DNA from 3 places in the Cellulosilyticum sp. ST5 genome. Region 1 is predicted to be linked to each of the others. Evidence: a T-box and tRNA genes for the amino acid it is inferred to sense, from the RefSeq annotation. Region 1 holds a T-box; the other regions hold tRNA genes.
The links. The T-box of region 1 lies ahead of leuS (leucine--tRNA ligase). A T-box ahead of a tRNA ligase gene usually reads a tRNA of that ligase, here a tRNA-Leu.
Positions count from the first base shown of each region.

Region 1 (7,850 bases):
CTTTTCATTAATAACAACTAATGGCTCCATTTCATCTGTCAGACGTCCTTTAATATCTACCCACTCTTCTACGCCGTGTATAAAAGTATTTCTTCTAAGGTCCACTCCTAAAAGCATAATCTGTGCATTTCTATCTAATAATTTTCCCCAAGGAGACTGTCTTGCACAAGGCGTATGCCATAACTCATTATCTTTTATAAAATCTTCTTTATCTTGTCCTATGGCAGCTACTGAATGTGTAGGATGTAGCGATCTTACAACACCTGGCCTTTTTCTAAATAACTCTGGCAAAATGCCTACACATACCTCTGAATGAACTACATCAAATTTAGGATTTTCTGCATTAATATAAGACCACGTATGGGTAGGCAAGACCAATAGCCCTTCCTTCATGTAAATCATTAAGGCGTCTAATACGGTGTCAGCACCACCTTCTACTTCTCCTATACTCTTCATAGAAGAGTGAACTAATAAGGTGCCTCTTGGATTAATCTTTAATTTTTCTAGTGCTTGCAATAAGTCTTGCTTTGTGTAAGCCATTATTATCTTATCCTTTCTACTAGGTATAATATGTATCTTATGTCTACCATATCATGAGTCACCTTACTTAGCAAACTTTTCTAGCTATTCATTAAAATACTTTATATTTTTACCAAAAATTCTTCATCTTTTTCGGCTCTTTGACAGTTATTAATCCTTGTATTAAGATGAGTAATAAGATTAACACAAAGGAGCCTTATTATGAAAAAGTCAAATATATTAGTCATAGGAAGCTTAAATATGGATTGGATTATTGAAGTGGATCATACCCCTATAGCTGGTGAGACCTTACTAGGCCATTTTGCAAAAGAAGTTCCTGGTGGTAAGGGGGCTAATCAAGCTTATGCTGCTTCTAGCTTAGGTGGTCATGTGACTATGCTAGGCGCTGTAGGCAAGGACCCTTCCGGTGAAAAGCTCCTACAAAGCCTTCAAAAAGCAGGTGTAAATACCTCTCCTATTCAAGCAAATTCAGAAACGGGCTCTGGTATGGCCATTATCTATCTTAATAAGATGGGTAATAATTCTATCGTAGTACTCCCTAATGCCAATAACACAGTAACAAAAGAAGTGATCATGGCTCATGATGAGCTCTTTAAAGTAGCCGACATTATTATGCTACAATTAGAAATTCCTTTAGAAGCTGTCTATGAAGCTGCTACCTTAGCACACAAGTATCATAAGACCATTATCCTTAATCCAGCACCTGCCATTAGTCATTTACCTAATGAAATACTAAGTAAAATTGATTATATAACCCCTAACGAAACCGAATTGAGCACTTTAACAAATCAACCTGTTACTACAGTAGATGATGCTATTATTGCTGCACAAACTTTACTTCGCTCTGGTGTTAAACATGTCATTACGACTTTAGGTGAAAAAGGCGCCGTTTTAGTCACACTAGAAGAAGCTCGTCACTTCCCTGCACTCAGTGTCAAGGCAATCGATACAACTGCTGCTGGAGACTCCTTTAATGGTGCCTTAGCTGTTTATCTTGCTGAAGGAAAATCCATTGAAGAAGCTATTGTCTTTGGTAATCAAGTGGCTGCTATAACAGTTACTCGTGAAGGTGCTCAAAGTTCAATTCCTTTCCGAGAAGAAATACTACCCACTACAGAAAACTTATAAAATTTTATGATAATCTCATATCTATTTACAAAGTAAAAAGACATGTTACTTAGAAGTAACATGTCTTTTTACTTTGTATTTTATTATTTAGCTACAAGGTTAACAATACGTCCTGGAACATAAATTTCTTTAACCACCGTCTTACCTGCTAACTTATCAGCAATAAGCTCTTTTGCTTTTGTAATTGCTTCTTCTTGACTTGCTTCTGGAGAAATCATCATACGTGCAGCAATTTTTCCTGTGATTTGAACAACGATTTCTACTTCATCTTCTTTCATTTTTTCTTCATCGTAAGTTGGCCATGTATTTTCAAATACGCTGCCGCTTCCGCCTACTTTAGCCCAAAGCTCCTCACTAATATGTGGCACAAATGGTGCTAAAAGAATAACAAGAGCCTTAAGTGTTTCATTAGCAAGGCCTCCTTGTTTCTTTTGAAGGTCAAGAAGCTCATTAGTGTATTGCATGAAACCACTTACTACTGTATTTAAGTTGAAGTTTTCCATACGCACTGTAATATCGCGAATAAGTTTATGGCGAATTCTTTCCATATCTTTTGTTTCTGCTACTGCAGTGTTTTCATCCACTAATTTCCATACTTTATTAAGGAAACGGTAAACCCCTTCAATACCTCTATCATCCCATTCAGAATCAAGTTCTGGTGGTCCAATGAAGAGTTCATACATACGAAGTGAGTCACAGCCATATTTCTCAACAAGCTCATCTGGAGAAACAACATTTCCTTTTGATTTACTCATTTTAGCGCCAGCTTTAGTTACCATACCTTGGTTGAAGAGACGTTTGAATGGTTCTTCAAAGTCTACTACTCCAATATCAAATAAAAATTTAGTATAGAAACGAGCGTAAAGAAGGTGAAGAACAGCATGCTCGATACCACCAACGTACATATCTACTGGTAGCCATTTTTTCATATCTTCTTTGCTAATAAGCTCCTCATCATTGTGTGGGTTTGGATATCTTAAGAAGTACCAAGATGAACCAGCCCATTGTGGCATTGTGTTTGTTTCACGTTTAGCTGGACCACCACATTTTGGACAAGTTGTGTTAACCCACTCATCAATAGCTGCAAGTGGAGATTCACCTGTACCTGTTGGCTCATAGCTTTCTACATCTGGAAGACGAATTGGAAGGTCTTCTTCTTTAACCCCTACAATACCACAGCAGTCACAGTGAACAACTGGGATTGGTTCTCCCCAATATCTTTGACGTGAGAATACCCAGTCACGAAGCTTGTAGTTAGTTGTTTTCTTACCAATATTTTGTGTTTCAAGGAACTCTGGAATGGCTTTTTTAGCTTCTTCAGATGGCATGCCATTGAAATCTCCTGAATTAATCATGACACCAGCTTCTGTGTAAGCCTCAGTAAGCTCTTCTTCTTCTCCTGACTTAGAAATAACCTGGATGATTGGTAAATCAAATTTCTTAGCAAAAGCAAAGTCTCTATCATCATGAGCTGGTACACACATGATGGCACCTGTACCATAGTCAGAAAGTACATAGTCAGAAATCCATACTGGAATTTTTGCTCCATTAAGAGGATTGATTGCATATCTACCTAAGAATACACCTGTTTTTTCTTTGTCAGCCATACGGTCTACTGATGATTTTGTAGAAGCATCAAATACATATTTTTCAACTTCAGCTTTTTGGCTTTCTGTAGTAAGTGCCATCACTTTTGCATGCTCTGGTGCCATTACCATAAAGCTTGCCCCATAAAGTGTATCTGGTCTAGTGGTGAAAACTTTAATCTTTTCATCTGTACCTTCGATTTCGAAGTCGATTTCAGCACCATAGCTTTTACCAATCCAGTCAGCTTGCATCTTTTTAACTTTTTCTGGCCAATCAAGACCATCTAAGTCATTAAGAAGTCTTTCTGCATAATTTGTAATTTTAAGCATCCATTGACGAAGGTTTTTCTTCGTAACGGTACTGCCACAACGATCACAACAGCCTTCTTTTACTTCTTCATTTGCAAGACCTGTTTTACATGATGGACACCAGTTGATTGGCATCTCTTTTTCATAAGCAAGTCCATTTTCAAACATTTTAAGGAAAATCCATTGTGTCCATTTGTAGAACTCTGGATCTGTTGTATTAACTTCCTTATCCCAGTCATAAACAGCACTGATATCGTGAAGTTGACGTTTGAAGTTTGCAACGTTTTCTGCTGTAGCAATAGCTGGGTGTACTTTCTTTTGGATGGCATAGTTTTCTGCTGGAAGACCAAAGGCATCCCATCCCATTGGGTGAAGGACATAGTGGTTTTGAAGAATTTTATAGCGGCTCCATACATCTGAAAGTACATAACCTCTCCAGTGACCTACGTGAAGACCATTTCCTGATGGATATGGGAACATATCTAAACAGTAATAAGGCTTTTTACCTTCTGTTTCAACATTAACTGGGTGCTCTTCCCAATGTTTACGCCATTTTTGTTCAATCTCTTTGTGATTGTATTGCATTGTTTTGCCTCCTTAGGTATTGTGTTTAAATCACTATAACATGTACAATTACTATTTATAATAGTGGCTATATAGTGATGTTTTTCCTTTAGTAAATAGCATCAAAAAAACCTTCCGACTCTTAGATATTCCAAGAGACGAAAGGTTCTATTTCCGCGTTACCACTCTTATTTGCAGGGAATCCCCTACACACTCAAACTTCTATAACGGGAAGACCCGCCATGACCTACTATGAGTTCAGCCTGGAACTTAGCGACGAGTTCACAAAATCCATTTTACTACTTCACACCACCCAGTAGCTCTCTGATAAAACGACTTTCCTACTACTTCGCATCATTGTTTTTAATGTATACTATTTTTATAAGGCAAATTTTATCATACTTAATGATGAAAAGCAACGGTTTATTGAGGATATTAACATAATGTAGTACACTTTATTCTTCATTTTCTTCTTCGTTTTTCTCTAGTGTCCTTTTTTTCTTATTATTTCTTTTATAAAGGTTAACACCAATTAGTATAACAGGGATAATTATGACAACAAAAGGTAGAAGTCCTGTAACTAAAATGATGAGCCCTTTACCTATTTCCATTAAGGTATTCATAGAGCCTTTAAACACTTCTTCTACTTGCTTACCAAAGGTTGGATCTACTACTTCTTCCTCTACTACTATTTCTTTTACTTCTTGCACTTGAATAGAAAGCGTACCCATATCTACTAAAGCATCATAGTGCTGAAGTGTACCACTTAGATTTTCTATTTCATAAGTAACATTACTAACTTCTTGTTCTAATTCAAATAGTTCCTGAAGCGTCCCTGATTTCTCTAGAAGTTTTAGTAAACGGTCATATCTTGCTTTTAATGTCTTTAACCTGATTTCTGTATCTACATAAGCACTTGTCACATCTTCACTATTGCAAGATAAGTAAGATACATTACCAAATTCACTTCCCCGATTGACAAAAACATCAAACTGGGCCTGTGGCACTCTCACTGTTAAAGTAGCTGTTCGGTTATTAGAATCCTTATTGTAAAAGCTACTTCCTTGAATATTCGAACTTTCTATGTAACCCCCTAAGCTGATTACACAGTTCGTTAAGCTTTCAACCGTTTGACCAAAGTGCTCTGTTTGAATCTCCATATTTCCTGTTTTAATCACTTTACGATTATACGTTGAGGTGGTATTAATTTTCGGATTCTCACCAGTATACCCCGCTGCATCTTGGACTGCTTTTTCTTCGCTAGTAACTGAAGATTCATTGCTAGTATAGGCTGCTTCTTCTTGTGGTGCTGCATAAGCATTCTCAGCAGGTACAGCAGCTGTTTCACTTGCAGACTTACTACCACAGCCATTAACTAATACCATGCTACTTATTCCTACTACAAACATTAGTTTTTTAAATTGATTTCCCCATTTTTTCATCACTTGACTCCCCCTCAATATTTATTTAATTCTTTAGACGTAAAAAGAACAACTGAGTTCCCCATTTTATTTAAATTTTCAAAAATATTTTATTTTTCATTAGGGATTCCACTTGCAACCCACATATATAGAAGTGTAAAAACAAATTAAATAACTTCCCTCGGCATAATCACCGCAGCATCAACCTGAGGAACTGACCGGGTCGACCAAGTCTCAATCTATTGTTATAGGTACCTCTGGCTCTAAGGAAAATGTTCACTTGTGCGCTGACAGGGAGGCGCCACTTATAAGTTATCGAGTGCGTTTTTATATCTATAGCAGTACCAACAAACAAAGTTTCAAACCAGAGTCTTAAGGCCTAAGCTTCCTCTCATAAAGGTGCGCCGGCTAAGACTTTTAAGAGCTCCTCACTCATTGGTTTAGCTTTCATAATACCTAAAGTATACCTCTTCTTATAGCATCTATATGCTGAGGAGCCATTATTATGCCTTTGATGAGGCTTACTGAAGGAAAAATGAAAGTTAAACTAGAGTCTGGGAGACAAAAAGGGAATCATGCATGTATGCCAATGTCATTAAGTTAACATTGTGATAGAAACGCATCCCTAGGAAAAGAAGTTGAAGATTTATTTCTTCAGCTTCTTTTTCTATTTCCAGGTACCACAAATAGACAGATTTGCATCTGCCTCAAAATTTATATTCTTTTACAAAAATTTATGCTACTCTATAAAGGAAGCCATGAAAAATCTTAACAATTAAGTTTCGTTCCCTATGCCTATCAGGTCTTATAGGAATGAGATTTTTTGCAATTATGGCTTCTACATCAGGTGATGTTGCTTTTCCATGATAGAATAACCTACACATATGCACTGCAACTGAGAAATTTGCTTTATATGTATGCTTTCTTTGCTTTTTTTCAATGACTACGTGGGAGGTAATCATTTCTGCAAAGTTATACATTATCATATGTGCATAGATTTCTTGTTGGATACACATCACCTTTTTTGAATGAAAATCTAACATTCCAATCGTATATTTCAAATCTCGAAAAGATGTTTCAATCTCCCAACGAGAAGCATACAGTTTTTTTACCTCATCAGGAGGATACTTTTCACTATTTAGATTTGTAACTATTGTTTCATAGGAAGTTTCTGAAATAGGAAATCTCACTATTCGGAAGTGTAATTCATAGAATTTAGCAGGTTCAGATTTCTTGTTTTTAAGTGGTAAATAATCAAACGGTTGGGCTGAAGAAACACTTCGATAATGATTTTTGTCTTTGAAAAGTTCTTTGACTGCATTCGTTTTCTTTCTTGTAAGTTTTAAAGAAATATCAATATCAAAACAGTCTGTTTTGGGTAAATCCAATCCATTCTTTATACCATTAATTCCATCTTTGACACGAATAAGAAAGAACCATCCTTTTTCTTGAATGTGAGCCATGCTGTTGAAAGATTCATAACCTCTATCAGCTATCACGAGTGCTTTAGGAATTTCAGAACGATCAACCATTTCTTGTAGAGCGTTATGTTCATTCTTTTCTTTAGATTTTTGTATTATCACATCATGATAAATAGAATAATTTATATTATACAACGCATTTATATGCAGAAGATTATATGATTTTCTTCCATCTTTTCCAGAATGAAATGAATTTAAATCATCAGGATTGGTAGGAATCTGTACATCAGACCCATCAACAGCAAGTATGGGCATATCTTCATTAAAGTTATCTATAAGTTTACTTGAAAAGCCGTCAAATATCTTCTTAAACGCTTCGGGCTTTATCTTTTTCCTCTGCTGAACAAACGCAGAAGAAGTGGGTGTATCTGCAGATGCACCAAATAGATCTAATAATTCGTTTGTAAGGCTCCCACTTCCCATTCCAATAATTCCAGCTAAAATTTTATTCATGGGCAATTTTCTTTTGCGTAAAAAATCACTACCTGGATTGGTACAATAATCTTGCGGATTGTCAGCTAACTTTTGGATTTCATCTACTAAAAGCTTTTTAATTTGTTTGGGTTTCATATGTGTCCTCCTTGTAACTAAGTTTCCTTTAATTACAAGGGCCGCTCTCACTACCTCTTTATTCAATCAGTAGTGAGAGCGGCCACACATTTTCTTTGTCTTGTCAACTACTTTTTCAAAAAAAGATCTCTATACCATTTGATTGGTATAGAGATCTTTTTTCGTCATCTTAACTTAATGACATTGGCATGTATGCATGGTTCCCTTTTTGTCGTTTAGTTGATTTCAATCTTAATGTTCTACTCTTGTAC
Region 1 covers NZ_CP132338.1:2,238,317-2,246,166, forward strand. Annotated here, with positions in the region: gene QTL86_RS10900 (AAC(3) family N-acetyltransferase) at 1-540, opposite strand, end outside; gene rbsK (ribokinase) at 742-1,668, shown strand; gene leuS (leucine--tRNA ligase) at 1,752-4,148, opposite strand; T-box leader at 4,279-4,494, opposite strand; gene QTL86_RS10915 (DUF4349 domain-containing protein) at 4,583-5,569, opposite strand; gene QTL86_RS10920 (IS4 family transposase) at 6,283-7,599, opposite strand; gene QTL86_RS10925 (FtsW/RodA/SpoVE family cell cycle protein) at 7,839-7,850, opposite strand, start outside.

Region 2 (7,850 bases), 710 kb from region 1:
TACAGCTCTCTACTATCAGACGTAAGTTAATACTTAATCAAGATGACAATGGAGGAGATTTTACTTCTCAATATCAAGAATCTAGAGATGTAGTTGTAACCCTTGCTGAACATTTTATTGGAAGCCAGGAAGATGGGAAAACTAGTATACCAACAGCTGTTGTGATTACTAAAAGTGATATGCTTACTTCTTTAGCAGAAGAAGAAGGGGAATATATTAAACCTAATAGTAATGTATTTGAAAATTATATCCACAAGGGTTATTTTAACTTAAATGAATATGAAAATATTAATGGCGAAGTACAACGTTTCTTAGAAAAAGTAGATCTTGCTTTTAAAGACGCCGTAGAAGTACATTTTAAAAATGTCTCTTATTTCGCAGTGTCTTCACTAGGACAAAATCCAGTAGAAGGAAAATTAGAAAAGGTGATTCAACCTATGCGTATTGATGAGCCATTTTTATGGCTATTATATAAATTAGGTTATATAAGTAGCAATGAAGGGGTGAAATAAATGATTGAGCAACAATATTATACAAGGGAACGTGGTGGTCTGTTCTCAAAAACAGATGGTTATGATACCATTGCCAAGTCTCCTAAGCTCAAGCTAGAATTTATTAAAAAATATCTTCATCCATTATGTAGCTATGATAGCCCTAGCGAACTACAAAAAAGTGGGGAGGAAGATGAGACTAAATATCCCCCCAATCTTGTGATTATGCCAGTAGCTTCAGGTGAACTCATTATCGGACAAGCGGTCTATAAAAGTAAAGACTTTACAGGTCTTCGTTCTACATTCTTCATGCATAATTATGTGCTATCAGCCAATGAAAAACACCGTTATGTAAAAGAACCAGAAAAGTTATTTGGTATTACCCAGTTTCAAACAGCTTATGATATAGGCTTAGGATCAGAGCTTCCAACTTTAGCAGCTATTCCTTATGAAGGAAATTCAGTATTATTTAAGGATAGAGCACGCCTCTTAAGTGAGCTAAAAATGGATGAAATACTTTTTGAAAAGCTTTTAGCTGCCATTTTTACTGCAGCGAGCTCAAAGAAAAAGGTCTTTATTGTTTTAGATGTTCCTATTTCTGAACTGGGGACTTATGCCAAGGCTTTACTTTATCATGTGTACCTTAGTTTGCCTTGGAGCGTAACAGAGGAATTAGGTGTAAGCACCTATTCACGTAGCAGCGAAGCTAAAAAGAATATTCATATTACCTTTTTAGAGAAGGATGTACTTCGTTATGATGGAAAAGTAACAAAGGAATTTGTATTAGATTTCGTGAGTCAAAAGTTCTTAAACTTAGATGAGACCACTCATTTAGATCCTTATTTTAAAGTGGCAGCTATGTTTAGGTCGATAAAGCCATTATGGGAAAAATTTAATAGCTATGGTGAGCAGCTCTTAAATGCCATGAAGGACAAGGGAGAGAAGACCCTTAGCTTTTATAACCGTACGGCTACTTTATTTGTTATCTATGCGTATTTGTCTAATCATAAGCCTTATGTATTAGAGGAAGGTAGAGAAAGACAAGGATTTTTAACAGAAGCACTAAGTTATTTAAACCTACCTATTGGAGATGAGTTTAAGAGAGAACTCATAGAGGTGATTGGATATGCAATCAGTAGCTTAGAAGCTAGTTTAAGAGGTGGAGTGCTTCTAAGTCAGGAAGAAATAGTAGCTATGCTGAAATTTAAACTTAAGGTTAATCAAGGCAGTAAAACTAACTTTGAAGATATGCTACGTATTTTATTAGAAGCCATAGAAGTAGCTAGAAGAGAAAATAATGGAGCTTATATAAAAGAAATCTTTGCTAAAGCAAGCAAGGAAACAGCGCTTTATCAAAGTTTATTTGGAAAATTATATAGTAGAGAAGAATTAAAAGAACAAGTGGCTTATACCTATATAAAAGAAGCATTTGAGGGTATTAATAACCTAGATGCTTTTATTACTCAGGTAAAACAATTTGAGCCTATAGAAAGTATTTTGTTTACTGATGTTTATTACTCTAATTTAGTGAAAACGAGATTTATGGACTGCTTAAGGGCAGCTAGCAATAAAGTCAAGCTATTAGAAAAAGTCCAGCAGTGGTGTGAAAAGCATCAAGGGCGTTTATATGAAGAACTTGTTGTTTTAGCAGAAGAACATTTCTTAAAGCATATACGTTTAGAAGCAATAGAGTCTGAAGTAGCTTTATGTCATATTACATTTAAACATATTTATGATGATGAAAATTATGAAGCTATTAAAGACTATCAAAAGCTGAAGACAAGTCTCGAGGCAATGAGTCCGAAGCATATCAAAGTAAATAAAGCTGTACAAAAACAAATTCAACACTTTTATAAACAAACTGTAAAAAAAGAAGATTTTTATATGTTAGTGTATGCATTTCTTGAGCCAAACAAAGAGGCTTATAGTGAGGAAATGTGGCGTTTAAATTTAACCAAAGTTCTGGAATATTTGTATCCTATTAGCCCTGCTATCATGCTAGATTTTATTATTTGGAGTAAGGGACAAGAAATTTATATGAATAAGACCAGCTTTGATACAACAGTGATTCGTTTCTTTACTAAACTTAAAGAAAAAGAGGGTAAGTGGCCTAAAGAACTAGCTAAACAAAAGTTAGAAGGTCAATTAAAAACAAAGACTTTATATGCTAAGCTGAATAAAGCAATGCAACCAGCCATTATAAAGCTACTTAGTCAATATGGGAAGACAATAGCTATAACCGGCATGATTCTAATAGGTTGTGCAGGGGTAGGCATAGGAGGTTACTTTGCTTATAATTATTACCTAGCGCCACCACCTATTATAGATACAACAGCAGCAGAATTAGAGCAAAGTATTAAACTACCAGTAAATGAGCTGGGATTACCCGAAGACCAAGTGAAAGCTCAGCTTAAGCTTTTAGAAGAAAATAATAAAAAGCAAAACGAAACTGATGAAACTAATAAAGACAAGCAAGGTGAGGTAGATGTAAAAGAAGAAAAAACTCAGCCATCAGTAAATGATAAGGAACAAGTAAAGACCCCAGCAGAAACTAAGACTAAGTCTGAAACACCAGATACATCGCAAAATGACAATAAGAAGCAAGAAAATACTTCATCTCATACAGGAAACTAAATAAGTTGAAAAGTGATTGGAAAAATATATAATATTTAAACTATGGTAAAAGACAAGTTTTTATAAAAAAAAGACTAGACGAACCCGATACTTTCTGTTATTATAATCAAGTATCAGGTTTGCGGGCGTGGCGGAATTGGCAGACGCACTAGACTTAGGATCTAGCGCCGCGAGGTGTAAGGGTTCGACTCCCTTCGCCCGCATAATAAAAAGACGTATTCATTTTAAATGAATACGTCTTTTTTTGTTTGAATAAAATAGTTTTTTATTAGATGAAGTGAGAAGATATTCTTCTCACTTCATCTGTGTTTTATTAAAATTTATTAATTTTACGATATTGCAAAGGAGAAACACCAAGAAGTTGTTTAAAGACTCGCCCAAAGTGAGTAGAGTTGCTATAACCCACTGCTATGGCAATTTCTAGTATACTTAAATTAGTTTTTTGAAGAAGCTCTTCACTAGCACGTATACGAACAGTATTAACGTATTGAGTGAAATGGAATCCTGTTACTTCATTAAAGGTTCTAGAGAGATAGTAACTATTCATATAAAACAGATTAGCTATTTTATCTAAAGATAGGTCTTCTTTATAATGAATGTTAATATAGCTAGTGATTTCAGATATTTTTTTGTGTAGGCTACTTGGAAATTCTAAGTAGCTATTTTTAATTTCAGGAGAAAACCTACCTAGAAAAATAAGAAGCTCTAATAAGTAAACCTTTGTACAAGAAGTATAGCCCTCTGAGCGTTGGGTATCTTCTTCTAGCATACAGTAAAGTAACTTTTCTATAAAAAGTTGTTCTTTAGGACCTAGATTAAACACAGGAGTGGTTTTTTCAAAGCATTGAAATAAATCAAAGTCGTCAACAGCTTCTTTAAATGTTTTTAGATAGCTAGGATCGAAGTAAATTAAAATACGCTCATGAGTATTGCCTCCAGCTTGCAGTGTTTTATGTAGTTCATAACTATTAATAAGAGCAATATCACCTTTTTTGAGATAATAAGAACGGTCTTTAATGAAATAATAACGTTCACCTGAGAGTTGGTAATAAATTTCATAATAGCTATGATAGTGATTAGATGGCATATTAAGTGCTGTTTCGCGCTTAACATATTCAATGATATAGCCGCTTTGCTTGATAGGATCTTGTTTGTCACTCATCGAAGATGCACCTCCTTGTTAAGTATATAATATATAATTTTAAATAGGAACAAAAAAAGACTAATTTAAAGAAAAAGAACAATAAATACAGAGAAATATAAAAATAATAAAGGTACAATAAAGATATATGATAGGGGAAAGGAGCCTAAAAAAGATGAAGTACATTGAAGATAGAGTCGAAGATATACAAATCACCTATATTGGTGGGGGGTCTAGAGGTTGGGCATGGCAACTGATGAGTGATTTGGCAAGAGAGCCACAATTAGCGGGGACAGTAACGCTTTATGATATTGATTATGAAGCAGCATTGCAGAATGAAAAAATAGGTAATCGCCTAAAAGATAGAGAAGATGTCAAAGGTAAGTGGCAATATAGGGCAGATAAAAGCTTGGAGAGTGCTTTAAAGGGAGCGGATTTTGTTGTGATTTCCATTTTGCCAGGTACTTTTGATGAGATGGCTTCCGATGTACACGCACCAGAAAAATATGGGATTTATCAATCTGTTGGGGATACAGTTGGCCCAGGGGGACTTATTAGGGGATTAAGAACCGTCCCTATGTATGTGGAGTTCGCAAAAGCTATAGAAAAGAATTGTCCTGAAGCTTTCGTTATTAACTATACCAATCCTATGTCTTTATGTGTAAAAACGCTTTATGAGGTATTTCCACGGATTAAAGCATTTGGTTGTTGCCACGAGGTATTTAATGCACAGAATTTATTAGCAGCAGCATTAAAGGATATAGAGGGCATAGAGGGCGCTACAAGAGAAGAAATCAAGATAAATGTCAAGGGAATTAATCATTTTACCTGGATTGATGAGGCTTCTTATAAAGGATTAGATTTAATGCCAATCTACAAGCAGTTTGTAGACAAATATTATGAAAACGGTTTTGAAGAAGGGAAAACAGGAAATTGGATGAATGACTTCTTTGAATCAGCTAATAGAGTGAAGTTTGATCTTTTTAAGCGATACGGTATTATTGCAGCAGCAGGAGATAGACACCTAGCTGAGTTTATGTCAGGTAACTGGTATATAGAGAATCCAGAAACAGTTATGGATTGGAAATTTAGTTTAACACCTGTTAGCTGGAGAAAAGAGGATTTAAAAGAAAGATTAGCTAAAAGCAAGAGACTTGTTAAAGGCGAAGAAGTTTTCGAAGTTAAAGATTCAGGAGAAGAAGGCGTTAGACAAATCAAGGCATTAGTTGGTCTTGAAGACCTAGTAACCAATGTTAACTTGCCTAATGAAGGTCAAATTTTTAATCTGCCAAGAGGCTCTATTGTAGAAACCAATGCCATTTTTAGAAGAGGACAGGTATTACCTATAGTAGCGGGAAAACTTCCAAGTGCTATTCAAGGAATAGCAACACGTCATATTACCAATGCACATCTTATTCTAGAAGCCGCATTAGAAAAAGATAAGAAAAAAGCTTTTGTAGCTTTTGCTAATGACCCATTAGTTAATATATCCTTAGAGGATACAGAGGAGCTTTTTGAAGAAATGCTCAAAAATACAGCAAATTATTTACCTGGTTGGAAATTATAAATATAGAGCAGTTAAAATTTAATAGAAAATAATTCACAAAAATGCTTTTATTCAAGAAACTCGCTAGCCCTTGAATAGAAGCATTTTTCCTATAATAGGAACATTTTACTCCTTGAGGTTTCAAGTAATATGTAGTATGATTAAAGGTATGGATGTAAGCGAATAGATTAATTTCACTTATAAATTATTTAATAGATTGTAGAGGTAATGATTATAGAAAGTATATTATTTAACCAACTAGAAGTATCAGAAGACATTATTAGAGCGGCTCATGATATGGGATTTGAAGAAACAACGCCTATTCAAGGGAAAGCGATCCCTATTATTTTACAAGGTAATGATATTATTGCACAAGCGCCAACAGGAACTGGTAAAACTTGTGCATTCGGTATTCCAGCAATAGAAAGTGTTGACACTACGAATGAAAAAGTACAAGTGCTTATTCTTTGTCCAACACGTGAGCTTGTTATCCAAACAACAGAAGAGCTTTCAGCTCTTGCTAAATATAAGAGAGGTATACGTACTCTTCCTATCTATGGAGGACAACAAATAGATAGACAGATTATAGCTCTTAAAAAAAGACCTCAAATTATTGTAGGTACTCCAGGTAGAATTATGGATCACCTTAGAAGAGGAACTTTAAAATTAGAACATTTAAAAATGATTATCTTAGATGAAGCAGACGAAATGCTTAACATGGGATTCCGTGAAGATATTGATGTTATTTTAGAAAGTGTACCAGAAGAACGTCAATTTGTACTTTTCTCAGCTACTTTAGCAAAAGCCATTTTAGATATTGCTAATAAATATCAAAATAACCCAATCACTGTTAATGTTGTTCATAAAGAGTTAACAGTACCAACAGTTAAACAATACTATCTAGAAGTAAGAGATAGCAATAAGGTAGAAGTTTTATCTCGTCTAATTGATGCGAATAACTTTAAGCTTTCAGTAGTATTCTGTAACACTAAAAGACGTGTAGATGATTTATGTAGAGACCTTCAAGCAAGAGGTTACAGTGCAGAATCACTTCACGGAGATATGAAACAACTTCAAAGAGATAATGTTATGTCTCGTTTTAGAAATGGGCTCATTGATATTCTTATAGCGACAGATGTTGCCGCTAGAGGAATTGACGTAGATGATGTAGATGCAGTATTTAACTATGATGTACCAAGTGATGAAGAGTACTATGTACACCGTATTGGTCGTACAGGTCGTGCACAAAGAGAAGGTGTTTCCTATACTTTTGCAGCTGGTAAAGAATTAGCTAAATTACGTGATATTCAACGTTATACAAAATCAAAAATTAAGCTTATTAAGCCACCTTCAATTGAAGATATTCAAGAAAATAAACTTTCTGGAATTATAGATGAAGTAAAAGCTATTTTAGCTGAAGGTAAGCTTACAAAATATACAGGTTTTATTGAAAAGATGCTTGAAGAAGTAGGCGACATTGAGGATGAAAATTACGCAACATCTCTAGAAGTAGCAGCAGCCTTCCTTAAAATGACTATGGATAAAATGGTTATGGGAGCTTCAGCAGAGTATTCAGTAGAAGACTTAGCAGCACGTAGCAATTATGATACAAGCAAAATTGATGGAGACTTTGTACGTTTATTTATTAACCTTGGACGTAAAGACGACCTTCAAGTATCAGAACTTGTTAAATTTATCGCATCTAACTGTAATATTACAGGTAAGGAAATTGGCCGTGTAGATATGCTTGATAAATTCTCATTCTTTGAAATTCCAAAAAAACATCTTGGAGATATTATGGCTAACCTTGTAGGCGAAAGCTTAAAAGGACGAAGAGTGAATATTGAAGTAGCTAATAGAAAACAAGATGGTAGAGATAGACAAATGGGTCGTAGTACATCAAGACGTCAGGAAAACAATGGTGAGAGACGTGGAGATAGTAATAGACGCCAAGATGGAAACCGTTCAAACTACCGTTCTCGTAGTAATGATAAGAATAATAGATAATATGAGCAAATGAAGTCAATAAAAATTGCTA
Region 2 covers NZ_CP132338.1:2,950,629-2,958,478, reverse strand. Annotated here, with positions in the region: gene QTL86_RS14585 (TRAFAC clade GTPase domain-containing protein) at 1-512, shown strand, start outside; gene QTL86_RS14580 (hypothetical protein) at 513-3,125, shown strand; tRNA gene QTL86_RS14575 (tRNA-Leu) at 3,247-3,328, shown strand; gene QTL86_RS14570 (AraC family transcriptional regulator) at 3,439-4,287, opposite strand; gene QTL86_RS14565 (alpha-glucosidase/alpha-galactosidase) at 4,442-5,833, shown strand; gene QTL86_RS14560 (DEAD/DEAH box helicase) at 6,041-7,819, shown strand.
Region 2: it has a tRNA-Leu gene. The T-box ahead of leuS (leucine--tRNA ligase) is inferred to sense a tRNA for this amino acid. The anticodon was not compared.

Region 3 (7,850 bases), 150 kb from region 1:
CTCCTTCATTCTAGCTAATTCTCTACACATAGAAGGACGTGACACATTAAGAAATTCAGCTAGTGCCTCTCTATTAGGTGTAATATTAAAAGCCAGCTTGCCACTCCTTTGTGCTTCTTTTAAAAGATAAGTGGCTAGTTTTTCTCTCATCCCTTTTAATAGTAGGAGTTCCATTTTTATATTAAGCATTTCGTTTTTGTCCCCTAGTACCCTTAACATATTATGAATGAGTTGTGTGTGAAAAGAACATCCGTTACTACAATTTTCAATCACATATTTATATGGAATTAATATAACAGTTGTTTTTTCTCTTGCTTTAGTAGATACAGGGGCAATTCTTTTAGAAGTACATACGATGGATTCACCAAACATATGTGAAGCTTCTAAGAAAGCTATAATATGACGCTCTCCTGCTATGTTTTCCTTGATAATCTCTATGCAGCCTTCTAGAACAATGCCTATATGACCTACTTCATCTCCTGCATGAAAGAGATATTCTTCTGCTTCATAGGTTACCATTTTAAATGCCAAACAAGATAATAGTTTTTCCAGCTCCTCTTCTTTGATTTGACGGAACAGGGCTGATTGTAATAAACACTCTGCATAGCGCTTAATCATTTTGACTCGTTCTCCTTTAATTCATTATAAATCTATCTTATTACTTTCTTCTTTTTCTTGCACTATCTATTTTAAATTACTCTCAAAAGAACTTTTTACTAGACTGTCCTTAAACTATAACATTTTTCTAATGCTTATAGGGCTTCTTCCTATTCGCTTTAATCACCCTTTTCTTATTATGCTAAAAATCAATAAAAGCTAGTCTTCAACCCTTTATAAGCCGAAGACTAGCTTTTTATATTAACGTAATTTTTCTATTAATGCTTCTACATCTAAACCATGTACTTGACAAGCTTCTTCTAAAGTTTCCATTTGAGAAGATGGGCATCCAAGGCAGTGCATACCAGCTTCCATTAATACCCTTGCATTTTCAGGATTAATCTTTAAGATGTCGCCAATCACCATGTCTTTTGTAATCATCCCTTGAGAAGTCTCAGCCATTTTTGCTTCTTCACCAAAGAACATCTCCATATCTTCTTCTACTGTAGAAATACCACCAATACCAAAGTTTTCTATTAATACTTTAGCTACATTTGGAGAAAGAAAAGCTGGAAGTGTTGGTCCTAAGTGAATTTCTTTTACTCCAAGATAAAGTAATGATAGTAATACAATAACTGCTTTTTGTTCATACCAAGCAATGTTATAGATGATTGGTAATTCATTGATATCTTCTAAACCAAATACCTCTTTTAATTTAAGTGCAATAAGAGCTAAAGAATAAGAATCGTTACATTGTCCTGCATCTAATACTCTTGGAATGCCTCCGATATCGCCTAAATCAAGTTTATTATATTTGTATTTTGCACAACCTGCTGTTAAGATAACTGTATCTTTTGGAAGTGCCTTTGCAAAATCTGTATAGTAATTTCTTTTAGAAGCTCTACCATCACACCCTGCCATTACTACGAACTTTTTAATAGCACCAGATTTTACAGCTTCTACTACTGTCTCTGCTAATGCAAATACTTGTTCATGAGCAAAACCACCAATGATTTCTCCTGTTTCAATTTCTGTTGGCGCTTTACATGTTTTTGCTAAAGCAATGATTTCTGAGAAATCTTTTTGGCTACCTGCTTCACCTTCTATATGCTTACAGCCTGCATAACCTGCTGCACCAGTTGTGAACATTCTATCTTTATAAGATGCTTTTGGAGGTACAATACAGTTAGTAGTCATTAAAATTGGTCCATTAAAGGCTTCAAATTCTTCTTTTTGTTTCCACCAAGCATTTCCATAGTTCCCTACTAAGTGGCTATACTTCTTAAGCTGTGGATAATAGTGTGCTGGTAACATTTCAGAGTGAGTATAGACATCTACCCCAGTACCTTCTGTTTGAATTAATAATTGTTCGATATCTGCAAGGTCATGACCCGATACTAAAATACCAGGATTCTTACCTACACCAATATTAACTTTTGTGATTTCTGGGTTACCGTAAGTTGATGTATTAGCTTTATCAAGTAATGCCATTCCATCAACACCTACTTTACCTGTTTCTAATGTTAAAGCTACAAGATCATCTGCTGTTAATGAATCATCTAGTAATTTCATTAATGTTTCTTGCATAAACGCATCGATTGCTTCATTATCATACCCTAAGGCATTAGCATGTTTAGAATAAGCAGATAAGCCTTTTAAGCCATAAGTAATTAACTCTCTTAATGAACGAATATCTTCATTTTCCGTGGCTAAAACACCTACTTCATCTGATTCAGCTTTTGCTTTTAAAATTTGATTAACTTCACTAGCTTCTTTATTTCCAGATACTAAATTCTTAAGAGAAGCTAAAATGCCTGTTTTGTTTTCCAAGGCAATATCCCAAGTGGCTGCTTCAGATAAATGATCTTTGTTAGTTAACTGCTGCATTAATTCATTTTTCTTTGCTAAAGTTTCTTTTACTCTTGCATAAAATACTTCATCATCAAAGTTTGCATTTGTAATCGTTGTAAATAAGTTAAGTGTGATATAGTGATTTAACTCTTTACTTACTTTTTTTCCTTCTTGACGTAATCTTGTTGTCACTTCAGATATCCCTTTTGTTACATAGATTAGTAAGTCTTGCATATTAGCTAGTTCTGCACTTTTACCACATACCCCTACCTTTGTACATGCTTTGTTTCCTGCTGTCTCTTGACATTGCATACAATACATTTGATTATTCATATTTCTCTCTCCTTTATTTTAACGGATTTTAGCCATTTCTTCGCTGCTGATAACTGTATTATATCTAAAAGCAACATCAAATTACGTAGCTATGGCTACAAATTAAAAATAAAGAAATAAATAATCACCCTCATCGTAACCTCTGCATCTTCTGGACTAAATACACTTACAATAGCTAGTATTGCAAACCACTCATACCATCTCTCTATTACTTTTAACACGTGTCTTGTACCACTAAGCATGTTACTTTTCCTCTCTGTTCAATATCTCTCTCCATTCCACCATTTTCCCAATATAAGTATGATATAAAAATTGAGTTCTCTAAACTATGATTCATATCGAAAAAATCATGTTTCATGCATCGGTCGGTTTTTGCGACGAATTTATGATAACTTGAAGATGTGAAGCAATATCTTTATGTGAAGCAAAAATTCGTAAAGGAGGAACATGATTATGAAAAAACGATTTAGAGCAAGCTTATCACCGATATATCCTTTATTCCCTAGGGCAATGGGATGCTCAGTAACCATAGGATGAAATATCTTTGAATCGTTTGCTGAAGTGGGCTCTACAAAACCACATACATAATAGAATTACCTAGATTAAATTTATGGAAAAGATACTAAGGAGGATTAAGAAATGAGAAAACGTATTTTTAGTGTATTTCTCACGCTATGTATGGTGTGTACCTTGCTGCCAGCCCAGCTTACCTTTGCGGCATGGACTGGATCATGGAATGGAAGTTGGTATGGAACATGGGATGGACAAGCTGCGGAACTTAGTGACAATATTGGCTTTAATTATGGGGTAGGTGGACACTTATTAGTCACCATGCCTACCACTACATCTAGCTGCTATACTTTTGGAACAACCTCGTCAGACGGACTGACCATTACAGAAACTGCCGCAAATACTGACACATTACCTAATTCAGGTTGGAACTGGGCGGTTAAAAAAGATGCTGATCAGGGAGGACTTCCTACCTATACCTTAATCCTTAGCGGTGCCAACATTACATCAAAAAGTGGGGATGCTGTAATGATAGGAAAATCCAGCGGTAATACTAAGGTTATGAATTTAAACCTTGTTATAAAGGGAAATAACGAGGTGACAGCTCCCACAACTGCTATTGCCATCTATAACAACAAACGTGTTACTGTTAGTGGGAATGGAAGTCTAACGGTGAATGGAGGAAGTTTAGGCTTTTTTGCAGACTTGACAGATGCCCTTGAGATAGGGGATCAGGTTAAGCTCAATGCCACAGGAGGTACAGGTGCTGGACTTCAGGCTTTGAAAGGTACATTAACTATTTCGACCCGTGGTGAGGGGCAAGCAGTAACAAGGTCCGATACAAAAGATGCAAGAGCAATTAAGGCAAAGACTATTGTAATTGACCCTAATGTAGAACTTTATGAAGGAGATATCGGCTCTTATGATAATTGGGGTGAGTCAATAAAAGCAGCAGATTCACCAGCTAAATGGAAAAGAAAGTATAACTTAGCAACAGACTCTGACAGCTATATCCTTCCCGCTGCACAGGTGGGTTATGGTGCACAATCACCAGTTACAGTGACAATAAGTAATGGCGATGATAAAGTAGCAACAGGGGAGCTCTTAGTTCAGTTTGAGAATGGCGGTGCAAGCAACTTTGAATTAAATAAAACAACTATAAGTGATATTGCAGAAAGTGGAAATACGACAGTGGAAGTAACACCTAAAACAGGACTAGCTGTAGGCACTTATACGGATACACTTCAAATAAAAGCTGATGGACGCATAGTCAAAGAGATTCCATTAAACTTCAGTGTGACGCAACAGCTTACCTATACGATTACGGCAACAGCAGGTGTAGGTGGAAGTATTTCACCTGCTGGGAATACTGAAGTTAATAAAGGAGAAAATCAAATCTATAGCATTACGCCAAACAGTGGTTATGCTACTGAGGATGTAAAGGTGGATGGTGTAAGCAAAGGAGCTCTTTCAAGCCATACCTTTAGTGATGTACAAACAAATCATACCATTGAAGCAACCTTTAAGGCTGTTAGCAGTGGGGGTTCTTCTTCAGGTGGAGGCGGAGGTAGTGCCTATACCCCTAGCTATACGGTCACCACTGATACTTCTAAAACAGAGCATGGTCAACTGGTGTTAGAAAAAGGAAAAGCGACTGCAGGTGAAATAGTAAAACTTACCCCTAAGGCAGAAGCAGGCTATGAAATAGATACACTAGTAGTAAAGGATGAAAAAGGCAACATCATTGAAGTTACTAAAAATGCAGATGGCACCTATTCCTTTAAGATGCCTAGCGGTAATGTAACCGTAGAAACCACCTTTAAGGAAAGTCAAAAGAAACCTGTTGTACCTCCTATGAATGAACAACCTGTAACATGGGTAAATACCTTTAACGATGTTGCAGAAACAAATTGGTATTATGATGCGGTGAAGTTTGTAAATGACAAGAATCTTTTTGAAGGAAACAGTGAAAATAGCTTCGCACCTAAACAATTATTGACAAGAGCTATGGTTTGGACCGTAATAGGCCGTTTAGAAGGTGCAGAGTTATCCGGAATTAATGTATTTGAGGATGCACGTACTTGGGCAATAAAAAGTGAAATCTCAGACGCTAGCAACCCAAGTGGTAATGTGCCAAGAGAGCAATTTGTGACCATGCTTTGGAGGTACTACGGCTCACCAAAAGCAAATGCTACGTTAGTAGGCTTTAATGATGCCAATGAAATTGACGATTATGCGAAAGAAGCCATGGCATGGGCAGTGGAAAAAGGTATTATAATAGGTAAAGGTAATGGGCTGCTTGCTCCTAATGACAATGTTACAAGAGCAGAAGCTGCTACTATTCTCATGGCTTATTATAAAAAGTATGAAAATAAAAAGCATTCATCTTAAACAACTTAAATTCTAATTTACTTAGATTATTAAAAACTTCTCATGTGTTAACAGAAACAGTGACTTAAAATCACTTTTAGGTCAAACAAAACTTTTACCTTATGTCCCCTAGGGGCATAAGGTAAAAGTTTTGTAAGCATTACAACAAATAAATAATTGCATCTGATTAGAGACTATACTCATCTTCAGAGTATAAAGTGTATTTACGAAAAGACGTATCATAAAAATATCTCCAACCACAAACTATGGATGGAGATGTAAAAGTTTTTATGGTTTCACCAGACTATTTGACAGGAGGCGGTTCAAACTTCAAACTGACCCGAAAGTCCTCGCATAAAATAACAAAACCCCTCTAAAAACATGCTAATAAGCACGCTAGAGGGGCTTTCCTATGTAAGAATTTGAAAAACATTGAGATTACGTACAGAGAAGGGGACTCGAACCCCCACGCCCTTGCGGGCACTAGAACCTGAATCTAGCGCGTCTGCCATTCCGCCACCTCTGCTTAAAAATAGATGATTTGTCCATCTCTTATTGTAATCACTTTATCTTTATTTTTCAATATAAATTTATACTAGCTAAATAGCTATCTGGTATGGTGCCTAGGCGCCAATAAGAAATGCCCCTGATGCCTAGTAGCTTTGCTAAATCTTCTTTAGCTTCGATACTTCTTGTATTTTCATACCAAATGATATTTCTAACGCCATCTGCTTCATAAATAGCATAAGGATTTTGAGCTATTTCATCATAATAGCTGACTGTTCCTGGTGTATTTAAACGTGTTTCAATCTGAGTATATGTAGGTGTATAGGCAAATGTGTGAATAACCTCTTGATTTTTCATTTGCCACTGCGTACTGGCAAAACTAATTTGAAGTACTAGCTTACTTTTATCTGCAACTGCTGTAGTTGCTTCCCTTAAGGTAGCATAAACTTCATCAATAGGTGTCATAGGTGTCATTACTATTCCTTGCTTTTGTTCATTAACATTTAAGCTTTTAGCTCCATAATCATGTGCCATTAAAATGACACGATCTGCTACTTCTCCAATGCCTTTATAATCATAGCCTTTAAAATAAGTAGTGGGCTGAACAGCCACCATTAAACTTTTTCCTTCTGCTGCTAATGCTATTTTTAGCTCTTTTAAGAAAGTCACATAAGGTGCTTTTAAATCTGCACTTCGTAGCTGTTCAAAGTCAATAGTTAAACCATCAAAACCTCTTTCTACACCATCTTTTTCAATCTTCTTTGTTAAGTTAACTAATGACCTAATCATTTCAGCTCTTTGGGTAGAATCATTAAGTAATTCTCTTATTTGTCCACCTTGGTCTTCGTAATAAACCATTAAGTAGGTCGCTACACCATTAGCTTTTGCTTCGTCTAAAGGTACTTCAAATCCTGAAGGGACTTTAAAATCACCTATTCCATCCGTTACTACAGAAATTTGCTTGTTGGCATCTACAATAACTTCTGACCATCCAAAACTAATCGCATCATAATTTTTAATAAGTGCCATTTGACTGCTAGAACTAATGGCATAAAAAGCATGTTCAAACTGCATATCTGCTTTAATAAGTGCTTCTAAACGGCTTAATATACTTTCAGCTGCTGAGACGCTTAATCCTATTTTAGGCCCGAAGGTCTCACTTCCTGTTCCATTCATTAGACCTAGTGTCTTAACTAAATTAATTTCTCCTTGATGAGTTGTAACATCCTTAAATAACTTTTGCTCTTCATAGTCTTTAGCAACACCCGATAGGCCTAAAGCTTTTACAAGATATACAGCTGCTTCTTCTCTTGTTAGATTTCCTTTTATCTGAGCTGTTTCTTTATAATTAACCTCTAACGTTTGTAAGTGGTTTATAAAAGACTCCTTCTGCATCACAGGATTTTGGATAACAGTACCACCATAGCTTGTTGTTACCAAAAATGTGCCTAATAAAAAACTCACTAGCCATTTCTTATATTTTCTCATTAGTTATCCCCTTTCTCTTCTCCTACCTTTACTATTTTCTTTTTTATTGTATCACGCTTTGACTTATCTAAATATTAAAATTTTATAACTTTAAAAGTTAATGTAAAACTTATCCATTTTTCATCAAATATTAATTTTAATTTTCTGGAAACATGTTATAATAATTTTAACTATTATATAGAAGGAGAAATGTT
Region 3 covers NZ_CP132338.1:2,392,001-2,399,850, forward strand. Annotated here, with positions in the region: gene QTL86_RS11735 (Crp/Fnr family transcriptional regulator) at 1-618, opposite strand, end outside; gene hcp (hydroxylamine reductase) at 859-2,781, opposite strand; gene QTL86_RS11745 (hypothetical protein) at 2,877-3,002, opposite strand; gene QTL86_RS11750 (S-layer homology domain-containing protein) at 3,421-5,682, shown strand; tRNA gene QTL86_RS11755 (tRNA-Leu) at 6,105-6,187, opposite strand; gene QTL86_RS11760 (glycosyl hydrolase family 18 protein) at 6,241-7,656, opposite strand.
Region 3: it has a tRNA-Leu gene. The T-box ahead of leuS (leucine--tRNA ligase) is inferred to sense a tRNA for this amino acid. The anticodon was not compared.